One region of the Janthinobacterium sp. GW460-12-1-14-LB5 genome, then DNA from elsewhere that is predicted to be linked to it. Evidence: predicted binding sites of a transcription regulator. Region 1 holds the regulator's gene; the other holds the start of a gene.
The links. Region 1 encodes LexA, which represses DNA repair genes until DNA is damaged. Its sites were predicted from a motif close to ACTGTATNNNNATACAGT; they were not measured.

Region 1 (14,852 bases):
GGGCGCATCCTGGCCGTGCCGGGCGCGGACGCCGTGCGCGCCACCAGTGCGGCCGAAGCGAAGGGCATCGTGACGGCGCATGCCATCGATTTCGAAGCCTACCGCAACAAGCTGGCGGGCCAGGTGTCGCAAAGCAAGCCGGCCAAGGCCGCGCAGGCAGCGCAAAGCACGGCCGGCAAGATCGGCGCGACCAAGGTCCAGGAAAAACCGACGGCCGTGAGCGAGTCGCAAGATAAATTGAAACTGTCGAAGGCGGAGCCGGCGGCCAAGTCGGCCGGCAAGAGCGCCGTCGCCAGCGAGGAAGACAAGATCGCCAAGGCGAAACAGGTCGATGAAGCGGCCGCGCGCGTCAAGGAGCTGGAAAAGAACGTCAGCGACCTGGAAAAGTTGATGGCGGTCAAGAGCAAGGCCATGGCCGACAAGAGCGCGCCCGCGCCCGTCAAACCGGCCGAGGCCGCTGCCAGCGCGTCGGCCAGTGCAGCGGCCAGTGCAGCGGCCAGCGCCATCGCCAGCGCGCCCGCCGAAGCCCAGCCGCCTGTTCCGAAAGCGAAACCGGTGCCGCTGGTGAAAAAACCGTCGCCGCTGGAACCGACCTTTGCCGACAAGATCAACGACCACCTGGGCGCCATCGGCATCGGCCTGGCCGCGCTGCTGGCCGCCGTGGCCGCGCTGGTGATTGCGCGCCGCCGCAAGGAGACGCCGCCGGCCCAGGACGATATCGCCCCCGTGTTCGAGCCGGAAGCGCCGGTAACGCCGCCATCCGGCCTGGCGCCGGAAGACCAGCAGTCCGAGGCGAGCAACCACCTGTTCGGCACGGGCGCCGCCGCTGCCGGCGTGGCCGCCGCAGCGGGCGCCAGCATGCTTGAAGGCAATGAAACGGATCCCGTTGCCGAAGCCGACGTGTATATCGCCTACGGCCGCGATGGCCAGGCGGAAGATATCCTCAAGGAAGCCTTGCGCATCCACCCGGAACGCCATGCGGCCCGTTTGAAGCTGCTGGAAATCTATTCGGCCCGCAATGATGTGCGCGCGTTCGAAGACCAGGCCAGCGAGCTGTACAGCCTGACGCGCGGCCAGGGCGAAGAGTGGCCGCAGGCGGCCGCCCTGGGCCTGGCGCTCGATCCTGCCAACCCCCTGTATGGCGATACGGAAGACGACGCCGTCGTCAGCCTGAGCAAGGGTGCGGGCGACGACGTGCATGGCCAGAGCATGGACTTGCCCGACGATCTGTCGACGCCTGCGCCGCTGGCAGACCTGGCGCCGGCCGAGCCGGTATCTTCCGTGACGGCCCGCGATGTGCGCGATCCCCTCGATTTTGACCTCGATAGCCTCGATTTCGAGCCCGTTTCCACCAGCGACCCGATCGTCATGCCCGGACCGGACAGCAAGCCGGTTGCTGCCGCGCACGATGCGCAGTATGACGCCAGCATGGATTTCGGCCTGGACCTGGAGCCGCCAGCCGGTCCCGTCAATGGCGTGGGCGCCGGTTTGACGCCTTTGCCTGATCCGTTGAAAGACGTGGACCTGGCCCATTTCGACCTCGACGAGCCCGTGGCGCCCGCTGCCGCGCCCGTCGCGGTGGCCGAGCCGTCGATCGACAGCCTGTTTGACGATGCGCAAACACCAGCCACCTTGCCGGAAGCCATACCGCCAGCACAGGAATTCGACCTGTCCGGCATCGACTTGGACCTCAACGATGGCAAGGCGGCCAGCGTGGGCGTGGACGACCCGCTGTCGGCCATCCACATGGAAATGGATACCAAGCTGGACTTGGCGATCGCTTACCAGGAAATCGGCGACAAGGAAGGCGCGCGCGAGCTGATCGATGAGGTCATCAAGGGTGGCAGCGAAGAGCAGGTCGCCAAGGCGAATACGATGCGAGCTTTGCTGAGCTAAGCACCTGATACGACGTCCATGGCAGCGTTGCACGGTCTCGCCGTACTATTCGTACTGTCTTCGACCGCGCGCCTTGCCCTGAACGCCGTCTCAGGCGCTTGTGAGGTCGGAGGGCAGGGCCGCCTGCGCGCCGGTATAATGCTTCGATGCAAAATATTACGACAGTAACGCCATTCAAGCGTATCGTCCTGGGCCTGCAGTACGACGGCACGGCCTGGCATGGATACCAGAAGCAGGAAGACGGGCAAACGGTGCAGGACCAGCTGGAAAACGCGCTGGAGCAGTTTGCCCGCGTGCGCCTGGCCACCACCTGCGCCGGCCGCACGGATACGGGCGTGCATGCGCTCGAGCAAGTCGTGCATTTCGATACGGATTTGAACCGCGATGTGCACGCGTGGGTGCGCGGCGTCAACGCCTTCCTGCCGAAATCGATCGCCGTGCGCTGGGCCAAGGAACTCGAAGGCGATCCGACGGTCAATGACTTCTTCCACGCCCGTTTCAGCGCCCGCGCGCGCACTTATCATTATGTGTTGTATAACAACGCTACCCGTTCGCCGCTGGTGGAAGGGCGCGCCGGCTTCTTTTTCCGCCCGCTGGACGTGGAACTGATGCGCCAGGCCGTGCAGCCGCTGCTGGGCTGGCACGATTTCACGGCCTTCCGCGCCGCGCAATGCCAGGCCAAGTCGCCCGTCAAGCTGATGCACGACATCCGCATCGAGCGGCGCGGCGATTGCGTCATTTTTACGATTACGGCCAATGCCTTCCTGCATCATATGGTGCGCAACCTGGTTGGCTCGCTCGTGTATATCGGCACGGGGCGCGAAAAGCCGGACTGGCTCGGGCATTTGCTGGAAAGTAAGGATCGCCACGCGGCGGCGCCCACCTTCATGCCGGACGGCTTGTACCTGGCGCAGATCGATTACGATCCGAAATGGGAGTTGCCGCAAGACAGTAGCAGCGCCTTGCCCTGGTTTTGATCTGCATCAATAAAGGAATCGCATGCCACGCACACGCATCAAGATCTGCGGTCTGACCCGCGCCGAAGACATCCAGGCTGTCGTGGCGGCGGGCGCCGACGCCATCGGCTTCGTGTTTTATCCGAAAAGCCCCCGTTACGTCACGCCTGGGCAGGCCGCCAGCCTGATCGCCGCCATGCCCCCGTACGTGACGGCGGTCGGCCTGTTCGTCAACGCCACGGTGGACGAGGTGCGGGCCACCAGGGCCGTGGCGCCTTTATCTCTGCTGCAATTTCACGGCGACGAGACGCCCGAACACAGCGCCGCGCTGGCTGGCGCCGTGCAGACGCCGTTTACGCAAGTGTTCCGCGTCAAACCCGACACCAGCTTTGAAGATTTGCTAGAATACGAACAGCGCTATCGCGCCGCCAGTCCCTTGTTCTCGAGCCTCTTGCTCGATACCTATGTGGATGCGTATGGCGGTGCAGGAAAGGTATTCGATTGGTCCCTCATTCCAGAAGAACTCGCGCCTCGGGTCGTTTTAAGTGGTGGCTTGAGCGTACAAAACGCGACTGACGCAGTGGTGCGCGTGCGCCCTTACGCCGTCGACATCAGCAGTGGTGTCGAAGCGTCCAAGGGCATCAAGGACGCATCCCGAGTCCGCGCGTTCATCGCCGCGGTGGGGGATGCCGATGCCATCATTGCCAGAGGAAACCACCATGAATGACCACACCAACTCGCCCGGCGCAGCCGCCGCATTGTTCCACGCCACCGATTACCCGTTTCCCGACCTGCGCGGCCACTTTGGCCCCTACGGCGGCTCTTTCGTTGCCGAAACGCTCACGCACGCGCTGGCCGAGCTGAAGGACGCCTACGCGCGCTACAGCGTCGATCCGGAATTCCTCGAAGAATTCCGCTACGAGCTGAAACACTTCGTCGGCCGCCCGTCGCCCATTTACCACGCCAAGCGCTGGTCCCAGATGGCCGGCGGCGCGCAAATCTACTTCAAGCGCGAAGACCTGAACCACACGGGCGCGCACAAGATCAACAACGTGATCGGCCAGGCCCTGCTGGCCAAGCGCATGGGCAAGCCGCGCATCATCGCCGAGACGGGCGCCGGCCAGCACGGCGTGGCCACGGCCACCATCTGTGCCCGCTTCGGCCTCGAATGCGTGGTCTACATGGGCAGCGAAGACGTCAAGCGCCAGGCGCAGAACGTGTACCGCATGAAATTGCTGGGCGCGACCGTCGTGCCCGTCGAATCGGGCTCGAAGACCCTCAAGGACGCGCTGAACGAAGCCATGCGCGACTGGGTCACCAACATCGAAAACACCTTTTATATCATCGGCACCGTGGCCGGCCCCCATCCTTACCCGATGATGGTGCGCGACTTCCAGTCCGTGATCGGCGAGGAATGCCTGGTGCAGATGCCGGAAATGACGGGCCGCCAGCCCGACTACGTGCTGGCCTGCATCGGCGGCGGCTCGAACGCCATGGGCATCTTTTACCCGTACATCGACCAGAAAGACGTCAAACTGATCGGCGTGGAAGCGGCCGGCGAAGGACTCGATACGGGCAAGCATTCGGCGTCGCTGACGGCCGGTTTTCCGGGCGTGCTGCACGGCAACCGCACCTATCTGCTGCAGGATGAAAACGGCCAGATCATCGAGACGCATTCTGTCTCGGCCGGCCTCGACTACCCGGGCGTCGGTCCGGAACATGCCTGGCTGAAAGATTCGGGCCGCGCGCAATACGTGTCGATCACGGATGACGAGGCGCTGCAGGCTTTCCACGACTGCTGCCATATCGAAGGCATCATTCCGGCCCTGGAGTCGTCGCACGCGCTGGCCTACGCGGCCAAGCTGGCGGCTACCTTGCCGAAAGACCAGATCGTGCTGGCCAACCTGTCGGGCCGTGGCGACAAGGACATGCATACGGTGGCGGAGCGCATGGGATTGAATTTCAGTTAAACAACTGTCAATTCTCAATAACGCGTAGGTCGGATTAGCGCGCAAGCGCGTAATCCGACATCCTCCACCGATAAAGAAAGCTCCCCATGTCCCGTATCGCCACCACCTTTGCCAACTTAAAATCCAACAACAAGACCGCCCTGGTCACCTTCATCACCGCCGGCGACCCCGGCCCCGACGCCACCGTGCCGCTGATGCACGCGCTTGTCGAGGGCGGCGCCGACATCCTGGAGCTGGGCGTGCCGTTTTCCGACCCCATGGCCGAAGGCCCCGTGATCCAGCGCGCCTGCGAGCGGGCCCTGGCATTCAACGTCGGCATCCACGACGTATTCGGCTATGTGCGCCAGTTCCGTGAAACGAACCAGACGACGCCCGTCGTGCTGATGGGCTATGCGAACCCCATCGAGCGCATCGGCAGCGCCGCGTTTATTGATGCAGCACAAGCTGCCGGCGCCGATGGCGCCATCGTCGTCGACTATCCGCCCGAAGAGTGCGAGGAATTCGCCAGCGCCATGCGGGCGGCGGGCCTCGACCTGATTTTCCTGCTGGCGCCCACCTCGACGGAAGAGCGCATCGCGCAAGTGGCCAAGGTTGGCGGCGGCTTCAGCTATTATGTGTCGCTGAAAGGCGTCACGGGCGCCGGTAACATTGATACGGAACAGGTGGCAGAGCGCCTCGCGGCCATCCGCCAGCATGTAAAATTACCCATCGGCGTGGGTTTCGGCATCCGCGATGGCGCTACGGCCAAGGCCGTTGCCAATGTGGCCGATGCCGTCGTCATCGGCAGCCGCATCATCCAGGAAATTGAAAATGCCCCGGCAGGGGGCGCCGTGGACGCCGTGCGCAGCTTTACGGCAGGCATCCGCGCCGCACTGGACGCCTGAGCAAGCTTGCCGTTTACGCAAGATGCGTTGGCGGCAAAGTTCGACAGCCCGGCGATAAACGGCTACACTTCGGCCACTGATTTGCCTGTTATTGTGCAATAGATAAAATTTTTGGCGGCGTCCTGCGGGGCGCCGCCGTTGACCGTCTGCCGGGGGCGTCCACCGACGCTACCCCAACAAGGGCCCAAGGAGAAAATATGAGTTGGTTGGAAAAACTGCTGCCACCGCGCATACAGCGTTCGGACGCCGCCGCGCGCAAGACCATGCCGGAAGGCCTGTGGGTCAAGTGCCCGTCGTGCGAAGCCGTGCTGTACCGTACGGACCTGGAATCGAATTTGCACGTGTGCCCGAAATGCGACCACCACATGCGCATCCGCGCCCGTGAACGCCTCGACAGCCTGCTCGACGCAGGCGGCCGCTATGAAATCGGCCAGGAAATCCTGCCCGTCGATACCTTGAAATTCAAGGACAGCAAGAAATACCCGGACCGCCTGAAATCGGCCATGGAAGCGACGGGCGAGACGGATGCGATGGTCGTCATGGGCGGCGCCATCATGAGCTTGCCGGTGGTCGTGGCGTGTTTCGAATTCGAATTCATGGGCGGCTCCATGGGTTCCGTGGTCGGCGAGCGCTTCGTGCGCGGCGCGCAGATCGCGCTGGAACAGAAAGTGCCGTTCATTTGCATCACCGCCACCGGTGGCGCGCGCATGCAGGAAGGCTTGCTGTCGCTGATGCAGATGGCCAAGACCACGGCCATGCTGACCAAGTTGTCGGAAAAGAAATTGCCATTCATCAGCGTGCTGACCGACCCGACCATGGGCGGCGTGTCCGCTTCGTTCGCCTTCATGGGCGACGTCGTCATCGCCGAGCCGAAAGCGCTGATCGGCTTTGCCGGCCCGCGCGTGATTGAAAACACCGTGCGCGAAAAACTGCCGGAAGGCTTCCAGCGCGCCGAGTTCCTCGTCACCAAGGGCGCCGTCGACATGATCGTCGACCGCCGCAAGATGCGCGAAGAAATCGCCCGTCTGCTGGCCTTGTTGCAAAACCAGGCTGTCGAAGTCTTGGCTTAATGTCAAAGTAACAGGCCGGGCGGTGTCCTGCGGACCCGCCCGGTTGCCACGCCACACCGTTTGCGCGCCTTGCGCACTGTCTCCTCATCAAGAAGTCTCCCATGCAAAACCTCCCCACCACCTTGCCGGACTGGCTCGCCCTGCTGGAAACCCGCCATTCGGAAACCCAGATCAACATGGGCCTGGATCGCGTGCAAGCCGTCAAGGCGCGCATGCAGCTCGCTTTTACTTGCCCCGTGATCATGGTGGCGGGCACGAATGGCAAGGGTTCCACCTGCGCCATGCTGGAATCCGTGCTGTTGCGTGCCGGCTACAAAGTGGGTTTGTACATCAAGCCGCATTTCCTCGATTTTAACGAGCGCGCGCGCGTGCTGGGCGAGATGGCCAGCGACGAGCAGCTCGTCGCCAGCTTCCAGGCCGTCGAGGCCGTGCGCGGCGATACGCCGCTCACGTATTTCGAATTCACCACCCTGGCCATCCTGCACCTGTTGTCGCAAGCCAAGCTCGATGTGGCCATTCTCGAAGTGGGCCTGGGCGGACGCCTCGATGCCGTCAACGTGATCGACGCGGACGTGGCCATCGTCACCAGCGTCGACATCGACCACACGGATTACCTGGGCGATACGCGCGAAGCGATCGGCTTTGAAAAGGCCGGCATCTTCCGTCCGGGCAAGGCGGCCATCTGCAGCGACCCCGTGCCGCCGCAATCCTTGATCGACCATGCCGAGGCCATCGGCGCCGACCTGTGGCTGATGGGCCGCGATTTCAATTATTCGGGCGACAAGCAGCAGTGGAACTACGGCGGGCGCGAGCAGCGCCGCAATTCGCTGGCCTACCCGAGCTTGCGCGGCGCCAACCAGATCCTCAATGCGACGGCCGTGCTGGCTGCGCTGGAAGTGCTGAAGCTGAAACTGCCCGTGGGCGCGCAGGAAGTGCGCACGGGCCTGGTGACGGTGGAATTGCCGGGCCGTTTCCAGGTCTTGCCTGGCCGCCCCAGCGTGATCCTTGATGTAGCGCATAATCCCCACGCGGCCTCGGCCCTGAACCAGAACCTGGGCAATATGGGTTTCCACCCGTACACCTACGCCGTGTTCGGTTCCATGCAGGACAAGGATATCGATGGCGTGCTGGCCGCGATGAGCGAGCACGTCGACCACTGGTGCCTGACGGGCCTGCCTTCGCCGCGCGCGGCCACGGCTTCCGAACTGGCCGCCAAGGTGCAGATCATGTTGGAAGATAAACCCGACAGCAGCGAGCATACTGTGTCTATTTTCGATGATCCGGCACAAGCTTTTGCAAATGCAATGAGCCGGGCCGGTGAGAATGATAGAATTGTGGTCTTTGGTTCTTTCCTCACCGTTGCCGGCGTGATGAAGGCCCGAAAATCCTCACTTCACTGAAACGCACTCGACTGAAAATCACGCATGGGCTTGTTCTCGAAACTGTTTAAAAACAAGCAAGAATCCTCTGGCGAAGACAGCGGCTTTTATGTCCCTGGCGAAGCGCAGTCGCCGACCCGCAAGCGCGCCGCCAACACCTCCGGTGGCGGCGGATCGCGCCGTGGCGGCAAGGAAGCGCCGGATCCGGTCTTGCCTGAAAAAAAGCGCGCACGCCGCCGCCTGGTCGGGGCCATTGCCCTGGCCCTGGGCGTGGCCGTCGGCTTGCCGATGCTGCTCGATTCCGAGCCGAAAGCGCCGTTCAACGATATCGCCATCGACATTCCTTCGAAGGAAAAGGCTGCGCCGGCACCGGCGCCTGCGCCCGTGCCAGCCCAGGCTGCCGCGAATGGCCTGGACCAGTCCGAGGAAATCGTCGACGCACCGCTGCCGCCTGCGGCCAAACCCGCGCCAGCCCCGGCCCCCGTGCTTGCCGCCGTCCAGCCAGCTACCGTCAAGCCGGCCTACGTGGAACCAAAGCCCGAACCGAAACCGGTCAAGGTGGAGCCGAAGCCGGAACCGAAACACGAACCCAAGCCGGAACCGAAGCACGAACCCAAGCCTGAAGCGAAGCCGGAACCCAAGCATGAGGTAAAACCGGAAGCCAAGCCCGAGACCAAGCCTGCCAAGCCGGCGCAATCGGCCGACGATGCCGCGCGCGCGCTGGCGATTCTGGAAGGCAAGCCGCCAGAGAAAGCGCAAGACAAGCCCCACGATGCCGGCAGCGGCAAGTTCGTGGTGCAGGTGGCGGCGCTGGCGACGCAGGACAAGGTCGACGAATTGCAGGACAAGCTGCGCGAAGCGGGCATCAAGTCGTACACGCAGAAAGTCTCCAGCCCGGCAGGCGAACGCATCCGCGTGCGCGTGGGCCCGTTCGGCAGCCGCGAAGACGCGGAAAAGACGCGCGCCAAGCTGCAAAAGCTGGGCCTGGGCGGCTCGCTGGTGCCGGCGTGATGTTGCAAGGCTGAACGCGCGTGACGATTTTCGATTACCTGGTGCTGTTCGTGCTGGTGACCTCCGTACTGATCAGCATGATGCGTGGCCTGGTCAAGGAAATACTGTCCCTGGTCAGCTGGATCGTGGCTTTCGTCATTGCCAACGCCTATGGCGCGACCCTGGCAAAATTCTTGCCGGAAGCCGTGCCGGGCGAAGCCATCCGTTTGTTGCTGGCTTTCGTCGTGCTGTTCATCGGCGTGCGCATTTTGATGGGATTGCTGTCCATGACGGTCGACGCGCTCGTCAAGGTGACGGGCCTGAGCCTGGCCGACCGCACCCTGGGCAGCCTGTTCGGCCTGGCGCGGGGTCTTGTGATCGTGCTGACCGCCGTCATCTTGTGCGGCATGACTTCCATACCGCAGCAGCCATTCTGGAAAAACGCGCTGCTCAGCCCTTACGCGGAGCAGGGCGCGCGCGCCATCAAGCCTTATCTGCCTGCCGCTTACGCGCAGCATGTGAAATTTTGAATTTTTTTTAAAATCAGTAGCACAGTTTAGGAGCACACCATGTGTGGCATCGTCGGCGTCGTTTCCCATCAACCCGTCAATCAATTGCTCTATGATGCATTGTTGCTCTTGCAACATCGCGGTCAGGACGCGGCAGGGATTGCGACCAATCACAGCAGTATGTTTTCCATGCACAAGGCCAACGGCCTTGTGCGTGACGTCTTCCGTACGCGCAATATGCGTTCGCTGCAGGGCAACTCGGGCATCGGTCACTGCCGCTATCCGACGGCCGGTTCCTCGAGCGAAGAGGAAGCACAGCCGTTTTATGTGAATGCGCCGTTCGGCATCACCCTGGCGCACAATGGCAACCTGACCAACTGGGAACAGTTGAAGCAGGAAATGTTCAAGAACGACCGCCGCCACATCAATACCGATTCCGACTCGGAAGTGCTGCTCAACGTGCTGGCGCATGAAATCCAGGAAGCGACGACGGGCCTGAACCTGGACCCGGACGCCATCTTCAAGGCTGTCACCGTGCTGAACCGCCGCGTCAAGGGCGGTTACGCTGCCGTGGCGCAAATCGCCGGCGTGGGCTTGCTGGCCTTCCGCGACCCGCACGGCATCCGTCCGCTGTGCCTGGGCATCAACGAAACGGAGCAGGGCGCCGAATACCTGATCGCCTCCGAATCCGTGGCCCTGGAAGGCATGGGCTTCCGCTTCGTGCGCGACATCGGTCCCGGTGAAGCCGTCTTCATCGATGCCGACAAGCAATTACACAGCCGCCAGTGCGCGGACAACGCTAGCCTGAACCCGTGCGTCTTCGAATTCGTCTACCTGGCCCGTCCCGACTCCGTCATCGACGGCGCCTCCGTGTATGCCACGCGCCTGAAAATGGGCGAATACCTGGCCGAAAAGATCCGCGCCGAGTTGCCTGGCGTACATATCGACGTGGTTATGCCGATTCCCGACTCGTCGCGTCCGGCCGCCATCCAGCTGGCCATGGCGCTGAATATCGAGTACCGCGAAGGCTTCATCAAGAACCGCTACATCGGCCGCACTTTTATTATGCCGGGCCAGGCGGCGCGCAAGAAATCCGTGCGCCAGAAGCTCAACGCGATTCCATCCGAATTCAAGGATAAAGTCGTGTTGCTGGTCGACGATTCCATCGTGCGCGGCACCACCAGCCGTGAAATCGTGCAGATGGCGCGCGAAGCGGGCGCGACGAAGGTCATCTTCGCCTCGGCCGCGCCACCGGTGATCTACCCGAACGTGTACGGCATCGACATGCCGACGCGCGACGAACTGATCGCCTACGGCCGCACGACGGAAGAAGTGTGCCGCGAAATCACGGCCGATTACCTGGTGTACCAGGATATCGGCGCGCTGAAGCAGGCGATCGCCGACGTCAACCCGGCCCTGGTCAACTTCGAGGCGTCGTGTTTCGACGGCGTCTACGTGACGGGCGACGTGTCGCAGGAATACCTGGACCGCCTGGAATATGCGCGCCACCATCCGAAGGCGGCAGCGCCCGAAGATACGCCACGTTCCCAGCTGAACCTGAACCTGGCAACGACAGAAGCGTAATTATCTTGCCCGGCTAGCGCCGGGCTTTTTTTGCTCCGCGATCATGAACGATAAAAAAAACTACGGCTTTACCACCACCATCCTGCATAACGACCGCCGCAAGGGCATCGAGCACGGCTCGCTGCACAAGCCCGTGCACACCTCCGTCGCGTTCGGCTACGGCGACGCGCGCCAGCTCGCTTCCGTATTCCAGGGCAAGGAGCCAGGCTTCCGCTATGGCCGCCAGGGCAATCCCACCGTGTCCGCGCTGGAAGACAAGGTCAACAAGATGGAAGACGGTGTGGCGACCTTATGCTTCGCCACCGGTATGGGCGCCATCGGCGCCGTGGTGCAATCCTTGCTGCGCGCGGGCGACCATGTGGTGTCGTCGGCCTTTCTGTTTGGCAACACCAACAGCCTGTGGCAAACGGTGACGGGGCAGGGCATCGCCGTGTCGTTCGTCGATGCGACAGATGTGGCCAACGTGGCGGCTGCCATTACGCCGGCCACGCGGATTGTTTTTGTGGAAACTATTGCCAATCCACGCACGCAGATCGCCGACCTGAAAAAAATCGGTGACTTGTGCCGCGAGAAGGGCATTTTGTACATCGTCGACAACACCATGACGACGCCCTACCTGTTCCGCCCGAAGGCCGTGGGCGCGGGCCTCGTGGTCAATGCCCTGACGAAATCCATCGGCGGCCACGGCAATGCGCTGGGCGGCAGCTTGACGGACACGGGCGTGTTCGACTGGACGCGCTATCCGAACATCTTTGAAAATTATAAAAAGGCGGCGCCCGCGCAGTGGGGCATCGCGCAAATCCGCGCCAAGGCCTTGCGCGACTTCGGCGCCTCGCTGGGCCCGGAAGCGGCGCACCATATCGCCGTCGGCGCGGAAACCATGGCCTTGCGCATGGATCGCACCTGCTCGAACGCCCTGGCGCTGGCCACCATGCTGGCCGCCGACCCGCGCGTTGCCGCCGTGCACTACCCGGGCTTGGCCTCGCACCCGCAGCACGCGCTGGCGAGCGACCTGTTCCGCAGCTATGGTTCGCTGTTCAGCTTTGAATTGAAGGATGGCATCGATTGCTTCGATTTCCTCAATCGTTTGAATCTGGCTATTCCAGCGAGTAACCTCGGCGACACGCGCACCCTGGTCATTCCCGTCGCCCACACGATCTTTTACGAGATGGGCGCCGAGCGGCGCGCCAGCATGGGCATCGCCGAGTCGCTGATCCGCGTTTCCGTCGGTATCGAGGATGAGGTGGATTTGCTTGAGGATTTCCGCCAGGCACTCGATGTATAGGTAGCCGGATAAATGAAAAGGGCCGCAACAGTCATGCTGTTGCGGCCCTTTGTTTTTCGCCGTTCAATGGTAATGTCTTCGTGCCTTCAGAAACCGTAGCGAGCAAGCCCAATATCGGGTTGAGTAGCGGAGCTGTACATTGGTACAGCGAGCAACGGATGCCCGAGAGTGGGCTGCGCAGTAGGTTTATGAGGGCGCGCTCAATCAATGCCAGCTGCGCATCAGTCCGACCGCCAGGCCTTCCAGGGCAAACTCGTCTTCCGGCGACACGGTGATGACCTTGAAGTCGGGATTTTCCGGGAACAGTTCGATGACGGAACCCGTCTTCTTGTAGCGCTTGACGGTGACTTCGTCGCCGATGCGGGCGACGACGATCTGGCCGTTCTTGGCGCTGTCGACCTTTTTGACGGCCAATAAATCGCCATCCATGATGCCGGCGTCGCGCATGGACCAGCCGCGTACCTTCAGCAGGAAGTCGGGCTTGGCCGAGAACAGGGCAGGATCGACGTTGTAGCTCGCTTCGAGGTTTTCCTGCGCCAGGATGGGCGAACCGGCCGCCACGCGGCCGATCAGAGGCAGCGACATCAGCAGGGCTGCCGGCACTTTCGATGCAAGGGCTTCGGCTGCCGCACTTGCCGCCGCACCGATCAGGCGGATGCCGCGCGAGGTGCCGGGCGAAATCTCGATCGCGCCCTTGCGGGCCAGGGCCTGCAAATGCTCTTCGGCCGCGTTGGCCGATTTGAAACCCAGTTCATTGGCGATTTCGGCACGGGTGGGCGGAAAACCCGTGTTTTCAATCGCGTCCTTGATCAGGTTCAGGATTTGTTCTTGTCGTGCTGTCAGCTTGATCATGAGCGGTGGGTGCATACTAAAATGCTGTCTATATGAACAGTCTGTATTTTTGTACAGTATCGCCCACTATGCAAGGGGATTTGCGTGTTTTCGGCGAATTTCACAAGAAATACTTGTCCAGGCGTGGAAAGCGCGGCGGCGCGCGGGCTTTTCCGGCGCTGGCGCAAGGAATGATTGAAACGTTTGCAAAAGGCGGTTATAATCTTCGGCTGACCTTCCCACACCCGTCTTGACGCCGGGGTGGGCGATTATCAATCCGACCTGAAGGAGTTTGCATGCGTCATTATGAAATAGTCTTTATCGTCCATCCGGACCAAAGCGAGCAAGTGCCCGCGATGATCGAACGCTACAAAGCCAGCGTAACCACCCGCGGCGGTTCGGTTCACCGCGTGGAAGATTGGGGTCGCCGTCAAATGGCTTACTCGATCCAAAAGCTGCCTAAAGCACACTACATCTGCCTGAACATCGAGTGCGACAACGAGACCCTGGTCGAGTTGGAAACAGCATTCAAATTCAATGATGCCGTGTTGCGTCACCTGACCGTTAAAATGAAGAAAGCTGAAACAGCTCCTTCGCCGATGATGAAATCGGTACAACGCGAAGACGCGGCCAAAAGCCACCGCACCGAAGCACCAGCAGCCGCTCCAGCCGCAGCCGCTTAATTCTTGACCAGGATCGTGCGCTGAACCAGCTACAAGTAACCGCCATCATTGCCGAGCGCGAAATATTGCGCTATACCCCGGCAGGGCTGCCGATTGTGAATGCAGTATTGCAACACAGTTCGCAGCAGATGGAAGCAGGGATTGCCCGTTTGACCGAGTTTGATGTTGCCGCGCTAGCCGCTGGCGAAATCTCAGGCCGGTTCAGTCAGGCAAGCTTGGGCGGGGTGTATCAGTTCACGGGTTTCCTGGCCAGAAAAAGCCGCAACAGCAAGAGTTTGGTGTTTCACATCATTGATTTTAGTGCAGTCAATTCTGACTAGCGCATTTTAGATACAGGAGCCTGACATGGCATTCGGTAAAAAGTTCGACAAAAATAAGCTCAAGCTTAAAGAAAAACGCAAACAGCAAAACCCTTTGTTCAAACGTAAGAAGTTCTGCCGCTTCACCGCAGCTCACGTTGAGCAAGTCGACTACAAAGACGTCGACACGCTGAAAGACTTCGTCCAGGAAAACGGCAAGATCATGCCAGCACGCCTGACCGGTACCAAAGCGCACTACCAGCGCCAAGTCGACACCGCAATCAAGCGCGCTCGCTTCCTCGCGCTGCTGCCATACACCGATCTGCACCACGCTTAATCGGTCAGATATTCCTGGAGAAGAACTATGCAAATCATTCTGTTAGAAAAAGTTGTAAACGTCGGTAACCTCGGCGAAGTCGTCAAAGTCAAGGACGGTTACGCACGTAACTTCCTGATTCCACAACGCCTGGCACGTCGTGCTACGGCAACCGCTGTGGCTGAATTCGAAGTCAAGCG
Region 2 (14,852 bases), on a different contig from region 1:
CGCGGCTATGCTCCGCCATCAGGTCGCGCATCGGCATCATTGCGGCCCAGCCTGGCTGCGTGTTGTAACTGATGTAGACGACACCGCCCACTTTCAGTTTGCGCCGCAGAAAATCGACGATCAGGGCGCGATTTTCCGCCGAGATCCAGCTCCAGATCCCATGCAAGCAGATAAAGTCGAAATCGGGCAAGTCGTCGCGGCGACAAAACTGCGCGAACGATTCGTCCGTCAACTGCGCGCCAGCGCCAGCCGCGCCGGCCAGCTCCTGCGCGAAGGCGGCCTGGGATGCATTGAAATCATTGCCATGCCAGCGCGTGGCGGACGCCGCCGCATGGATATTGGCGCTGATGCCCTGGCCAAAGCCCAGTTCGCAAGCCGTGCCGCTGGCCGGCAAGGCAAGGCCGGCGGCCAGCAGGGGTAGCCGCAGGCGCAGAGGATTCAATTCTTCGTAATAGCCATAGGTATAGGCGATTTCGGCCACATAGCCGGCATTCCAGTTGCTCATCTTACATCCTGTCACGATCAGTGGTGCTGCGCGCATCGCACAGCGTTCGAGCGCCAGCATACCCGATCGCGCGGCGTCACCATACTGGAATCAGACGACGTTTGAAAGCGCAGTTCCTGGCGGCGCGGCGTGGCGGCCGGCCAGCCCTGGATGACCTATTCCTCGTCGGGATCCAGCCCCTTCAAGGCTACCTGCACGGCGCGCTGCGAAAAGCCGCGCTGCATCAAAAACCGCATCTGCTTGGTGCGCTGCTCGGCATCCTGCGCCACCTGGCCAAACTTGCGGCGCCACACCTCGCAGGCGCGCGCCACTTCCCCTTCGGCCAGGCCCGCCTTGAGTTCCTGCAATGCCTCACCGCCTATGCCATGGCTTTGCAGTTCCGCCATGATGCGGCTATTGCCAAAGCGGGCCGAGCGGCGGTGGATCAGCGACTCGGAAAAGCGCTCCTGCGACAGCCAGTTGGCTTGCTCCAGGCTGTCGAGCAAGGCTTCCACGTCATCGCCCTCCTGCGCATGGCGCTGCAGCTTGCGCCGCAATTCCATGCGGCTGTGTTCGCGCATCGACAAAAAGCGTAGCGCCCTGCCTTTCAGGCTTAGTTGTACTGCGGCCATACCCCCACCTTGTCTTTCATTCCACGATCACATCACCCAAACACAATCGCCGCCCGGCGCAACAGCGCGGGACGGCGATCATGGTCACACCTTGCCAGCCGCCATCCGCAAGCGCGAATGGTGGCTGACGGCAGCTTACTCGGCGGCTTTGGCTTCCGCCTTGGCAGCCTTGTCAGCGGCTTTATCCGCTTTTTCCGGCTTTTCAGCAGCCAGCGGCGGCAGTTCGCGCACGCCCAGCGAAGCGCGGACCTTGTTTTCGATCTCGCGGGCCAGCGCCGGACGCTCTTGCAGGAAGGCGCGGGCGTTGTCCTTGCCCTGGCCGATGCGTTCGCCGTTGTAGCTGTACCACGAACCGGATTTTTCCACGATCTTGGCATCCGAACCCAGATCCAGGATTTCGCCTTCGCGCGAGGTGCCGGCGCCGTACAGGATGTCGAAGTGCGCTTCCTTGAACGGTGGCGCGATCTTGTTCTTGACGACCTTGACCTTGGTTTCGTTGCCGATCACTTCATCGCCGGACTTGATCGAGCCCGTGCGGCGGATATCCAGGCGCACGGAAGCGTAGAATTTCAGCGCATTGCCGCCCGTGGTCGTTTCCGGGCTGCCGAACATCACGCCGATCTTCATGCGGATCTGGTTGATGAAGATGACCAGGGTATTCGTGCGGTTGATGGAGCCGGTCAGCTTGCGCAGCGCTTGCGACATCAGACGCGCTTGCAGGCCTGGCAGGGAATCGCCCATGTCGCCTTCGATCTCGGCGCGTGGCGTCAGTGCGGCCACGGAGTCGATGACGACCAGGTCGACGCTGCCCGAACGCACGAGGGCGTCGCATATTTCCAGTGCCTGCTCGCCAGTATCCGGTTGCGAGATCAGCAATTCATGCAGGTTCACGCCCAGCTTTTGCGCGTAACCGACATCGAGCGCGTGCTCGGCATCGATAAAGGCGCAGGTGCCGCCCAGTTTTTGCATTTCGGCGATGGTTTGCAGGGTCAGCGTGGTTTTACCCGACGATTCCGGACCGTAGATCTCCACCACGCGGCCGCGCGGCAAGCCGCCCACGCCCAGCGCGATATCGAGGCCGAGCGAACCGGTCGACACGACTTGCACTTCTTCGATCGGTGCGCTGGCATCCATGCGCATGACCGAACCTTTGCCAAACTGCTTCTCGATCTGCGCCAGTGCGGCGGCGAGCGCCTTGGCTTTTTCCGATGCGGGTACTACAGCTTTTTTATCGTCCATATGTTCTTTCAGCCGTTCTACAGGTGCGGATTCAGTGGAATCCGGCAGCCTGCGATAGCGCCAGTGGGTTAAATTCTTTACACAGACAGTACTGTATAAAAAAACAGTGATCAATGCAAGCGGAACGTGGATTTGTTTTGAAACAGATCAATACAAGCCTGGTTTCTCACAAAAACTCGCCACCTTGCGGGAAATGAAACACAATACAAACTTCTACCGCCGCAAGCATAGGAAGTGCACCATGCGTATTTTACTTGCCGAAGATGACAGCGTGCTGGCCGATGGCCTGACCCGCTCGCTGCGCCAGTCCGGTTATGCGATCGACTACGTCAAGACCGGCCAGGAAGCCGATACGGCCCTGTCCACCCAGGAATTCGACCTGCTGATCCTCGACCTGGGCCTGCCGAAGATGTCCGGCCTGGAAGTGCTGCGCCGCCTGCGCGCGCGCGCCTCGCTGTTGCCCGTGCTGATCCTGACGGCCGCCGATTCCATCGAACAACGCGTGAATGGCCTCGACCTCGGTGCCGATGATTATATGGCCAAGCCGTTCGCCCTGTCGGAACTGGAGGCAAGAGTGCGCGCCCTGACGCGCCGCGGCGCCGGCGGCGGCGCCACCATCATCAAGCACGGCCCCCTCAGCTATGACCAGGTGGGGCGCAGCGCCTACATCAACGACCAGATGCTCGACTTGTCCGCGCGCGAACTGGGTTTGCTGGAAATCCTGCTGGGCCGCACGGGCCGCCTCGTTTCAAAAGAGCAACTAGTCGACCACCTGTGCGAATGGGGCGAGGAAGTGTCGAACAATGCCATCGAAGTATATGTGCACCGCCTGCGCAAGAAGATCGAGGTGGGCGGCGTGCGCATCGCCACCGTGCGCGGCCTCGGCTACTGCCTGGAGAAATATTCGGAAGCGGCGCGCCTGCAAGCCGAAGCGGGCGAGGCGGCAAGCCCGGCCAACGGCCCCGCCAGCAAGTGAAGGCGCGCGAGGCGCCAGCGGACGAGGCGGACGACGACGACTGGTTCGAACCGCCCACCACGGAGCAGGATGACACCATCGAGCACTCGCTGTTTGGCGAAATCCTCGACTGGATGCTGGCGCCCCTGCTGCTGCTGTGGCCGATGAGCATCGCCATCACCTATCTGGTGGCCAAGGGCATCGCCAATCAGCCGTTCGACCATGCGCTGGAAGACAGCGTCACGGTGCTGACGCAACAGGTCAAGCAGGCCGATGGCGCGCTGCTGCGCCGCGTGCCGGACAAGAACAGCAATAACAAGGGCCGCGACTTCCTGCGCGGCGACGATATCGACACCCTGTATTACCTGGTGGTGGGCCCGCGCGGCGAATACCTCGACGGCGACCGCGACTTGCCGCCGCCGCAAGACCCCGACAAATACCGCAGCGGCATGGTACTGTTTCGCAACGACACCATCCACGGCGCGCCCGTGCGCGTGGCGTTCAGCTATCTCGACATTCCTGGCGGCAGCGACGACGACGCGCACCGCGCGCTGGTGCAAGTGGCCGAGACGCTGGAAAAGCGCGCCCAGCTGGCCAATGAAATCATCAAGGGCGTGATTTTGCCGCAGTTCATCATCCTGCCCGTGATCCTGGCCCTGGTCTGGTTTGCCCTGGCGCGCGGTCTGTCGCCGCTGGCCCAATTGCAGGAACGCATACGCGCCCGGCCGCCCGACGATTTATCTCCCATCGAATCGGGGCAAGTGCCCGAGGAAATCACGCCGCTGGTCGGTTCGCTCAACGAGATGCTGGCGCGCCTGTCGCTGTCGATCGACATGCAGAAACGCTTCATCGCCGATGCGGCGCACCAGATGAAGACGCCGCTGGCCGGCATGCGCATGCAATCGGAGCTGGCCCTGCGCCAGACCGACCACGATGAGATCCACCGCTCGCTGCTGCAGCTGGCGAAAAGCTCGGAAGCGGCCACGCGCCTGGTCAACCAGCTGCTGGCCCTGGCGCGCGCGGAAAACCAGCCGCAGGCGGGCACGGCCTTCGAGCCGATCGAACTGAGCGAACTGGCGCGCGGCGTGGTGCAGGACTGGGTGCAAGCCTCGTTTGCCCAGCATATCGACCTGGGCTTCGAACAGCCCGCGTATTCAATCATGATTTCCGGCAATGCCATGATGCTGCGCGAGCTGCTGAGCAATCTGATCGACAATGCCCTGCGCTACACGCCGGCCGGCGGCAGCGTCACGGTGCGCGTGCGCAGCACCCTGGAACTGGCCATCCTGGAAGTGGAAGACACGGGCCCCGGCATTGCGCCGGCCGAGCGGGCGCACGTGTTCGAGCGCTTTTACCGCATTCTTGGCAGCAACGTCGACGGTAGCGGCCTGGGCCTGGCTATCGTGCGCGAGATTGCCCAGCAGCATGGCGCCGAAGTCGATATTTTTAACAATCCGCGCGCCACTTCGCCCAAGCTGCCAGGCACCCTGCTGCGCCTGAGCATCGCCCTGCTGTTGCCGGAAGCGCCAGAAGAGGATGACATTACGTATGGATAAGCCCAGCCTTCCCGCGGCGCCGCTGCAGCCGGCGCGCTCGCCCGGCCCCGAGCTGCAGGCGCGCCGCGACGTGCACTGGCGCAAGACGCGGCGCCTGACGGCCATCCTGCTGCTGGTCTGGCTGCTGACGGGCTTCCTGACCGTGTTCTATGCGCGCGAGCTGTTGCACCTGAACCTGTTCGGCTGGCCCCTGCCCTTCTATATGGCGGCCCAGGGCGCCTCGCTCGTTTACCTGGCCATCATCGCCTTGTATGCCTGGCGCATGCGGCGCCTGGACCGGGAATTCCATGCCGAGGAGCAAGCATGAGCGGCCAGCGCAGTTTCTTCGCCCGGCTGAGCCGCTACTACCTGCTGTTTACCGCCGGTTTCGCCGCCTTCCTGCTGGCCCTGTCGGTGCTGGAACAGGAAGGCATGCCGCGCGCGTGGATCGGTTACCTGTTCATGCTCGTCACCATCACCCTGTACGCCACCATCGGCGTCATCAGCCGCACCTCGAACGTCACCGAATACTATGTGGCGGGGCGCCGGGTGCCGGCCATGTTCAACGGCATGGCCACGGCCGCCGACTGGATTTCGGCCGCCAGCTTCATCAGCCTGGCCGGTGGCCTGTACCTGAACGGCTTCGACGGCCTGGCCTTCATCATGGGCTGGACGGGCGGCTATTGCCTGGTGGCGCTATTGATCGCGCCCTACCTGCGCAAGTTCAGCCAGTACACGATTCCCGATTTCCTCGCCGCCCGCTACGGCAGCGGCACCGACAAGCGGGGCGCCAGCGTGCGCGTGGTGGCCGTGGCCGCCACCATCATCGTGTCGTTTACGTATGTCGTGGCGCAGATCTACGCCGTCGGCCTGATCGCCTCGCGCTTCACGGGCGTGGATTTTTCCGTCGGCATCTTCCTGGGCCTGGCCAGCATTCTCGTCTGCTCCTTTCTGGGCGGCATGCGCGCCATCACCTGGACGCAGGTGGCGCAGTACATCATCATCCTCGTCGCCTTTCTGATTCCCGCCATGTGGCTGTCGGTCAAGCACGCCGACAATCCCGTGCCGCAGATCGCCTATGGCAAGGTGCTGCCGCAACTGAGCGCGCGCGAACACGTGCTGGAAACGGACCCGAAAGAAAACGAAGTGCGCGCCATCTTCCGCCAGCGCGCGCACAGCTACCAGGCGCGCATCGACGGCTTGCCCGGTTCCTGGGAGCAAGGCCGCCTGGCGGCCCAGCGCCAGCTCGATAGTTTGCGCCAGCGCAATACCTCGCTGTTCGACATCCGCAACGCGGAGCGCTACCTGATCGCCTATCCCAAGAGCCCGGACGAGGCACGCGTGCTGTGGCAGGCGATGCAGGCGCAAAACCAGAAACGCGCCGAGCCGATCATTCCGCACGCGCAGCCGTTTCCCGCCGCCGACCGCGAGCAATCGGACATCAAACGCAACAATTTCCTGGCCCTCGTGTTTTGCATGATGCTGGGCACGGCCGCCCTGCCGCATATCCTGATGCGATCGTACACCACGCCGTCCGTGCACGAAACGCGCGTGTCCGTGTTCTGGACCCTGTTCTTCATCTTGTTGATCTACCTCACGATTCCCGCGCTGGCCGTGCTGGTCAAGTACGATATTTACTCGGCCTTGGTCGGCACGCAATACGCGAACCTGCCCACCTGGGTGTCGTACTGGGCCAACGTGGACAAGCTCAGCCCCCTGATCAGCATCGTCGACGTCAACCGCGACGGCATCGTGCAACTGGCGGAAATTTCCATCGATGCCGACGTGCTGGTGCTGGCCACGCCCGAGATCGCCGGCCTGCCCTACGTGATTTCCGGCCTGGTGGCGGCCGGTGGCCTGGCCGCCGCCCTGTCGACGGCCGATGGCTTGCTGCTGGCCATTTCCAACGCCCTGTCGCACGACGTCTATTACAAGGTGGTCGATCCCAGCGCCTCGACGCAAAAGCGCGTGACGATTTCCAAGTTGCTGCTGCTGGCCGTGGCCTTCATCGCCGCCTATGCCGCCTCGCAAAAGCCGGCGGACATCCTGTCGCTGGTGGGCGTGGCCTTTTCACTGGCCGCCTCGACCCTGTTCCCGCCGCTGGTGCTCGGTGTCTTCTGGCAACGCGCCAATTACCAGGGGGCACTGGCCGGCATGCTGACGGGCTTTGGCGTCTGCCTGTACTACATGCTGCACACCAGCACCATGCTGGGCGGCAATGCCAGCGGCCAATGGTTTCACATTGCGCCTATTTCTGCCGGCATCTTCGGCGTGCCGGCCGGCCTGGCCGCCGCCGTGCTGGTCAGCTGGCTGACGCCGGCGCCGGGACGGCGCAGCAGGGGACTGGTCGAGCATATCCGGGCACCGGAATAGATAGGCAGGCAGGCCCGCCAGATCAATTCCCCTTGCGGCATAGGGAAAAGACAGCGCCCCGCTAAAAAAGGAGTAGGCTGGAGGGCCGTTTTACTTGCGAGGAGATCCCATGCCGTCTGGAAAAATTCTTGTTGCCCAGGGAGGCGGCCCCACCGCCGTCATCAACCAGTCGCTGGTGGGCGTGGTGCTCGAATCGCGGCGTTTCCAGCATGTCACGCGCGTGTATGGCGCCCTGCATGGCGTGCGCGGCATCGTCAATGAAGAGTTTGTTGATCTGACGCAGGAAACCAGCCATAACCTGGAACTGGTGGCCGCCACGCCCTCGTCGGCGCTCGGCTCCACGCGCGACAAGCCCGATATTGCCTACTGCCAGCAAATCTTCGAGGTGCTGCGCGCGCACGAGATCGAACACTTCTTTTACATCGGCGGCAACGACTCGTCCGACACGGTGCGCATCGTCAGCGAAGAAGCGCACAAGGCCGGCTATCCGCTGCGCTGCATCCACATCCCGAAAACCATCGACAACGACCTGGTGGGCAGCGACCACACGCCCGGCTTTCCCTCCGCCGCGCGCTTCGTCGCGCAAGCGTTCGCCGGCGCCAACCTCGACAACGCGGCCTTGCCCGGCGTCTACGTGGGCGTGGTGATGGGCCGCCACGCGGGCTTTTTGACGGCCGCCTCGGCACTGGGCAAGAAGTTCCCCGACGACGGCCCGCACCTGATCTATCTGCCTGAGCGCGTCTTTGTCCTGGAACAATTCCTTGCCGACGTGAAGGCCATCTATGAAAAGTATGGCCGTTGCGTGATCGCCGTGTCGGAAGGCATCCACGACGCCTCGGGCGAACCGATCGCCAGCCTGCTGGCCAAGGAAGTGGAGCGCGATGCGCATGGCAATGTGCAATTGTCGGGCACGGGCGCGCTGGCCGACCTCCTGTGCGACGAAATCAAGGCCAAGCTCGGCATCAAGCGCGTGCGCGGCGATACCTTCGGCTATCTGCAGCGCTCCTTCATCGGCTGCGTCTCTGATGTAGATCAACGCGAAGCCCGCGAAGTGGGCGAAAAAGCCGTGCAGTTCGCCATGTGGGGCGACCGCGACGGCTCCGTCGCCATCAAGCGCACGGGCTTTTATTCCGTCGATTACGAACTGCTGCCGTTGACGGACGTGGCGGGCAAGACGCGCACCATGGAAGACGAATTCATCAGCGCCAGCGGCACGGACGTGACCGATGCTTTCAGGCTGTATCTGCGCCCGCTGCTGGGCTCGGGCATGCCCGATGCGTTCCGCCTGCGCGCGGCCAAGGTGGCGAAGGTCCTGAAACCTTAAACACCTGACCAAACCTACTGCGCGTCGCGCGTCGCGGCCTGCGATGCTCACTGTGCTAAAGCACAGCTGCGCGTCTCGGTCACGACTCACATCCGCTCGCTACGGTTTTGTTAGGTGTTGTGAACCGTTTCTGCCAGCAGCAGCGGCCGCAGCTTGACGGCCGCTTCTTTTAACTGCGGCACGTGCTGCATCAACTGCTCCACGGACTTTCTCGCCACGGGCGCGTGGCAGGCGACGGCCGCCACGATGCGCCCGTCCGCCGCGCAGATGGGCACGGCCACGGCCACCATGCCGTGCACGAATTCCTCGTCGTCGATGCCGATGCCCAGCCGGGCGATGCGCACGATCTCGCGTTCCAGCAGCGCCGGGTCGGTGATGCTTTTCGGCGTGCGCGCCTGCAGGCTCAGCATGGCCAGCAATGCACGCCGCTCCAGCAGGGTCATGTGCGCCAGGAATAATTTTCCGCTCGCCGTGCAATGCATGGGCGCACGCGTACCCAGCACCAGGTGCAATCGCAGCGGTTCCTGCGTTTCCACCCGGTCCACATACACGATCGCATTGCCCTCGGGAATGGCCAGATTGCACGTCTCGCCCGTGGCCGCCACCAGGCTGCCCAGGATGCTGCGGCTCACGCGGATCAGGGCATTGTTGCGCAGGGTCGCCAGCGCCAGGTTGGTGGACGCCGCCCCAGGCACATAGCCGCGTCCGACGGGCGTGCGCAGCACGTAACCGTGTTGCTCCAGGGTATCGAGCAAGCGCATCATGCTGGCCTTGGGTACCTGCATGCGCGCCGCCAGTTGCGACAGGGTCAAGGGCTGGCTGGCGCTGGCCAGGTGTTCGATCAGGCGCAGCACGCGCAAGCCCCGCGCCTCGTCGCCATGGCTGGCCGCCGTATTCGTCGCCACCGCGCCCCCCGCCGGGCTGTCTTCTTCGGCCTCGGCCGGCCGTTTTTGAAACGCATCATGCATGTTCTGTTTCACCTCTCGCGTATGCGGTGGTTTCCGCTTGTCCCGGTGCTGCACGTCTTTTATAAATGGAACCAGACGTTCCAAAAATAACCAATAAAGACCAGTGTATCGCAAAAAACGCCCGCCGAGGCGACGCGATACCGCAACGTAGGAGACAAGAGTAATGTTGCAAACACACTACGATTACATCGTGGTCGGCGCCGGCTCCGCCGGCTGCGTGCTGGCCAACCGCCTGTCGCACGACAGCAACAATCAGGTATTGCTGCTGGAAGCAGGCGGCAAGGACAACAATCCCTGGATACACGTGCCGGTCGGCTATTTCAAGACCATGCACGACCCCAGACTGGACTGGTGCTACCGCACGGAAGCGGACGCCGGCATCGCCGGACGCCAGCTGCAATGGCCGCGCGGCAAGGTGCTGGGCGGCTCCAGCTCGCTCAACGGCTTGCTGTACGTGCGGGGACAGAAAGAGGATTACGACCGCTGGGCCGAACTGGGCAACGCAGGCTGGAGCTATGCCGAGGTGTTGCCCTACTTCAAGAAATCGGAAGACCAGGAACGCGGTGCCAGCGACTACCACGGCGTGGGCGGCCCGTTAAAAGTGTCGGACCTGCGGCTGCGCCGCCCCATCGCCGAACACTTCATTGCCGGCGCCACGGAAAGCGGCATTCCCTTCAATGCCGACTACAACGGCGCCACGCAGGAGGGCGTCGGCTACTTCCAGCAGACGGCCAGCAAGGGCCTGCGCTGGAGTACGGCGAAAGCCTTCTTGCGGCCGGCCCGCAAGCGCGCCAACCTGCGCGTGGAAGTGCGCGCGCAAATCACGCGCGTGCTGTTCGAGGGCAAGCGCGCCGTCGGCATCGAGTTTCGGCAGGATGGCCAGTTGCGCCAGGCGCGCGCCAGCGGCGAAGTGATTTTATGCGCGGGCGCCATCGGCTCGCCGCAAATCCTGCAATGCTCGGGCGTCGGACCGCGCGCCCTGCTCGAGGACGTGGGCGTGCCGCTGGTGCACGACTTGCCCGGCGTGGGACAGAACCTGCAAGACCATCTGCAAATCCGCCTCGTCTTCAAGACGCGGCTGAAAACCCTGAACGATGAAGTCAACAGCCTGTGGGGCAAGCTGTGGGTGGGCATGCAATATGTGTTTTCCCGCTCGGGGCCGTTGACCTTGGCGGCCAGCCAGGTGACGGTGTTTACCAGGTCGTCGCCCGAGGTGGAGCGGCCCGACATCCAGTTCCACATGCAGCCGCTGAGCGCCGACAAGCCGGGCGAAGGCGCGCATCCGTTTTCCGCCTTCACGTCGTCTGTGTGCCAGCTGCGCCCGCACAGCCGCGGCCACGTATCGATCAAGTCCGCCGACCCCCTCGCCTATCCGGGCATCTACCCGAACTACCTGTCCGACCCGCGCGACCAGCAGACGGCCGTTGCCGCCCTGCGCGTGGCGCGCAGGATCGCCGCAGCGCCGTCGCTGGCGCCGCACATCATTTCAGAGTTCGTGCCCGGTCCGCAGTTCGAGACGGATGCGCAGCTGCTGGAGGCGGCGCGGCGCTTCAGCCAGTCGATCTACCACCCGAGCGGCACCTGCAAGATGGGCCACGACGCCATGGCCGTCGTCGACGACCGCCTGCGCGTGCACGGCATGCAGAACCTGCGCGTGGTCGATGCGTCGATCATGCCGGAAATTGTCTCGGGCAATACGAACGCGCCCACCATCATGATCGCCGAAAAAGCGGCCGACATGATCCTGGCGGACGCCGTGCGGCTGCCGCAGGCGGCCTGACCCACCCATTCCATTTCCGGCAAGGAGGATGCCAGCGGCGGGCAGGCGGCCCCGCACACAATGACCCGGCGACAAGCCGAGCATCAAAAAATACATAATCGATATCGATTGGAGACTAGATATATGGATAACAATCCGAACAATCCCAAAAAGGCCAAAGAGCTGCGGAAAGTCGTGATGGCCAGCGTGATCGGCGCCACCATCGAGTGGTATGACTTCTTTTTATACGGCGTCGTCGCCGGCATCGTATTCAGCAAGCTGTATTTCCCGGGCGGCGATCCGCTCGTCTCGACCATGCTGGCCTACGGCACCTTCGCCGTGGGCTTTCTGTCGCGTCCCATCGGCGGCGTAATCTTCGGCCACTTCGGCGACAAGATCGGCCGCAAGAGCATGCTGGTGATGACCCTGATGATAATGGGTATCTCCACTTTCCTGATCGGCGTGCTGCCGACCTACGACCACATCGGCTACTGGGCGCCGGGATTGCTGCTGTTCCTGCGCGTGCTGCAGGGCATCGGCCTTGGCGGCGAGTGGGGCGGCGCCGTGCTGATGGCGTATGAATATGCGCCGCCAAAGGAGCGCGGCTTCTATGCCAGCCTGCCGCAGATCGGCCTGGCCATCGGCCTGTGCCTCGCATCGGGCGTGGTGGCGATTTTGTCCTACAGCCTGACGGATGCGCAATTCCTCTCGTGGGGCTGGCGCGTGGCCTTCATCCTGTCGGCCGCCCTCGTCTTCATCGGCATGTGGATACGCCTGAACGTGATGGAAACGCCCGAGTTCCAGGCCGTCAAGGAAAAGAACGCGGAAACGCAGATTCCGTTCTTCGACCTGCTGAAGCGCTATCCGGGCAATGTATTAAAAGGCATGGGCGCGCGCTATATCGACGGCGTGTTCTTCAATATCTTCGGCGTGTTTTCCATCACCTATCTGACCAACACCATCAAGATCGCCCGCACGGAAGCGCTGATGGGCGTGATGGCGTCGGCCGTCGTGATGTGCTTTTGCATCCCCTTCTTTGGCCGCCTGTCGGACCGCATCGGCCGCAGCAAGGTGTTTTTCTGGGGTTCCTTGATCACGGGCGTGTCGGCCATCCCCGCCTTCTGGATCATGCTCAACCACGCCGACAATCCGCTGCTGCTGTGGTGTTCCGTGATCATCCCGCTGGGCGTGCTGTATTCGGCCGTGTACGGCCCGGAAGCGGCCCTGTTCTGCGACCTGTTCGACGCCAAGGTGCGCTATACGGGCATCTCCTTCGTGTACCAGTTCTCCGGCATCTTCGCCAGCGGCCTGACGCCCATCATCGCCACCTACCTGCTGAAAACGGGCAATGGCGAGCCATGGCACATCGTCGGCTATATCCTGTTCGCCTCCCTCGTCTCGGCCGTCAGCGTGGCCATGATCGGGAAAGGAGGCTCGCAACCGGATGGCCGCATGAAGCCGGCGCACGCAAGGTAAGCGGTAAGATATCGCGGCGTAAAAAAAGGCAGGCCTCTCGCGAGTGCCTGCCTTGTTTGTTCAAGCTACAGCTTAGATAACAATGGTTTGATGCTCATCACCCACGCGGGCGCGGATGGTGCCGATGCGCGAGACGGTTTCGCCGGCCGCTTGCAATTGCGCGATGGCGGCATCCGCGTTTTCCTGCGAGACGATGACGGTCATGCCGATGCCGCAGTTGAAGACGCGGTGCATTTCGGCGTCAGCCACGCCGCCGTGCTGTTGCAGCCACGTGAACAGCGGCGGCATGGTCCATGCCTTCGAGTCCAGCTCGGCCACCAGGCCAGGCTGCAGAACGCGCGGGATGTTTTCCACCAGGCCGCCACCGGTGATGTGCACCATGCCCTTGACTTCCATGGCATCCATCAGGGCCAGCAGTGGCTTGACGTAGATGCGCGTCGGTTGCATCAGCACGTCAGCGAGTTTACGGCCATGGAAGTCGCCTTCCAGGTCCGGTTTTGCCACTTCGATAATCTTGCGCACCAGCGAGTAACCATTCGAGTGCACGCCCGACGAGGCCAGACCCAGCACCACGTCGCCTGGGGCGATCTTGGTGCCGTCGATGATTTTCGATTTTTCCACGGCGCCGACGGCAAAACCTGCCAGGTCGTATTCGCCGGCCGGGTACATGCTCGGCATTTCCGCCGTTTCGCCGCCGATCAGCGCGCAACCGGCTTGTTCGCAACCCTGGGCGATGCCCTTGATGACGTCGGTGGCAATGGCCACATCCAGCTTGCCGCAAGCAAAGTAGTCGAGGAAGAACAGCGGTTCGGCGCCTTGCACCAGGATGTCGTTGACGCTCATGGCGACCAGGTCGATGCCGACCGTGTCATGGCGGTTCAGTTCGAACGCCAGGCGCAATTTGGTGCCGACGCCGTCGGTGCCCGAGACCAGCACCGGTTCCTTGTACTTCTTGCTGATTTCAAACATGGCGCCAAAACCGCCCAGGCCGCCCATCACGCCTTCGCGCAGGGTGCGCTTGGCAAACGGCTTGATTGCTTCGACTAAAGCGTCGCCTGCGTCGATATCGACGCCAGCGTCACGGTAGGAAAGGGAAACATTAGAAGTCTGGTTCATGGTGTGGTGGCAGCGGAGGCGGTAAAATAGAAGGCGGATACCCGCCGGCACGCGCGCGCAAGCATGTTTTTCAACATCATGCGGCAGGACGCCAGCGGGTGAATTCGGTCGATCAAGTCGCTATTTTATCAAACTGCCCCGCCATTTCGTAATTAACTGCCTTTTTTTAACGCAACAGCACAAACTACATGCCATTCGCCATCACCGCCGAGCAGAAGCAAACAGCATTTTGGATCGCGGTCTGGCTGGCATTCTTGCTGCTGCTCGTCAGCCTGGGCCCTATCCTGACGCCCTTCCTGGCCGCCGCCATCCTCGCCTACGTGCTCAATCCCGGCGTAGACCGATTGCAGCGCCTCCATTACAAGCGTTTTTACGTGCCCCGCCCGCTTGCCGTGCTGGTCGTCGTAGTGTTGTTTTTCCTCGCCATTACGGCGCTGGTGCTCATCGTCGTGCCCGTGCTGCAAAAGGAAATTCCCCTGCTGCAGGCGCAAATCCCGCAATTCCTGAGCAAGGCGAACGAGTTCCTCGCGCCGAAACTGCGCGACCTGGGCATCCGCGTACGGCTGGACGGCACGGGCATCAAACGCATGCTGAGCCAGCAGATGGCCACCAGCGGAGATGAAATCTGGAGCACCGTGCTGGCCTCGGCGCGCATCGGCGGCACGGCCGTGCTGGGCTGGCTGGCCACCGTGGTGCTGATTCCCGTGGTGCTGTTCTACCTGTTGCTGGACTGGCATCCGATGCTGGCGCGCATCGCCGGCGCCGTGCCGCGCCGCTGGGTCGGCCGCACCGTGGGCATGGCGCAGGAAGTCGACACGCTGCTGGCGCAATACCTGCGCGGCCAGTTGCTCGTCATGCTGGTGCTGGCCACGTATTACTCGGTGGCGCTGGCCATCGCCGGTTTTGAAGTCGCATTGCCTGTGGGCATCATCACGGGCTTGCTCGTATTCATCCCCTACCTGGGCTTCGGCCTGGGGTTGATGCTGGCGCT

Region 2: the regulator LexA is predicted to act here: its motif matches at 2,446-2,463, upstream of recA (recombinase RecA).

The regions. Positions count from the first base shown of each region.
Region 1 is NZ_JBWKYD010000014.1:95,464-110,315, forward strand. It holds gene AC07X6_RS16035 (motility hub landmark protein FimV) at 1-1,896, shown strand, start outside; gene truA (tRNA pseudouridine(38-40) synthase TruA) at 2,043-2,873, shown strand; gene AC07X6_RS16045 (phosphoribosylanthranilate isomerase) at 2,896-3,579, shown strand; gene trpB (tryptophan synthase subunit beta) at 3,572-4,822, shown strand; gene trpA (tryptophan synthase subunit alpha) at 4,909-5,706, shown strand; gene accD (acetyl-CoA carboxylase, carboxyltransferase subunit beta) at 5,904-6,776, shown strand; gene folC (bifunctional tetrahydrofolate synthase/dihydrofolate synthase) at 6,878-8,176, shown strand; gene AC07X6_RS16070 (SPOR domain-containing protein) at 8,201-9,166, shown strand; gene AC07X6_RS16075 (CvpA family protein) at 9,187-9,675, shown strand; gene purF (amidophosphoribosyltransferase) at 9,715-11,238, shown strand; gene AC07X6_RS16085 (cystathionine gamma-synthase family protein) at 11,282-12,523, shown strand; gene lexA (transcriptional repressor LexA) at 12,728-13,375, opposite strand; gene rpsF (30S ribosomal protein S6) at 13,651-14,037, shown strand; gene priB (primosomal replication protein N) at 14,058-14,357, shown strand; gene rpsR (30S ribosomal protein S18) at 14,383-14,673, shown strand; gene rplI (50S ribosomal protein L9) at 14,701-14,852, shown strand, end outside.
Region 2 is NZ_JBWKYD010000001.1:72,874-87,725, reverse strand. It holds gene AC07X6_RS00420 (methyltransferase regulatory domain-containing protein) at 1-505, opposite strand, end outside; gene recX (recombination regulator RecX) at 661-1,116, opposite strand; gene recA (recombinase RecA) at 1,252-2,355, opposite strand; gene AC07X6_RS00405 (response regulator) at 2,597-3,331, shown strand; gene AC07X6_RS00400 (sensor histidine kinase) at 3,328-4,866, shown strand; gene AC07X6_RS00395 (DUF4212 domain-containing protein) at 4,859-5,173, shown strand; gene AC07X6_RS00390 (sodium:solute symporter family protein) at 5,170-7,218, shown strand; gene AC07X6_RS00385 (6-phosphofructokinase) at 7,328-8,542, shown strand; gene AC07X6_RS00380 (IclR family transcriptional regulator) at 8,653-9,510, opposite strand; gene AC07X6_RS00375 (GMC family oxidoreductase) at 9,674-11,290, shown strand; gene AC07X6_RS00370 (MFS transporter) at 11,414-12,745, shown strand; gene purM (phosphoribosylformylglycinamidine cyclo-ligase) at 12,818-13,861, opposite strand; gene AC07X6_RS00360 (AI-2E family transporter) at 14,050-14,852, shown strand, end outside.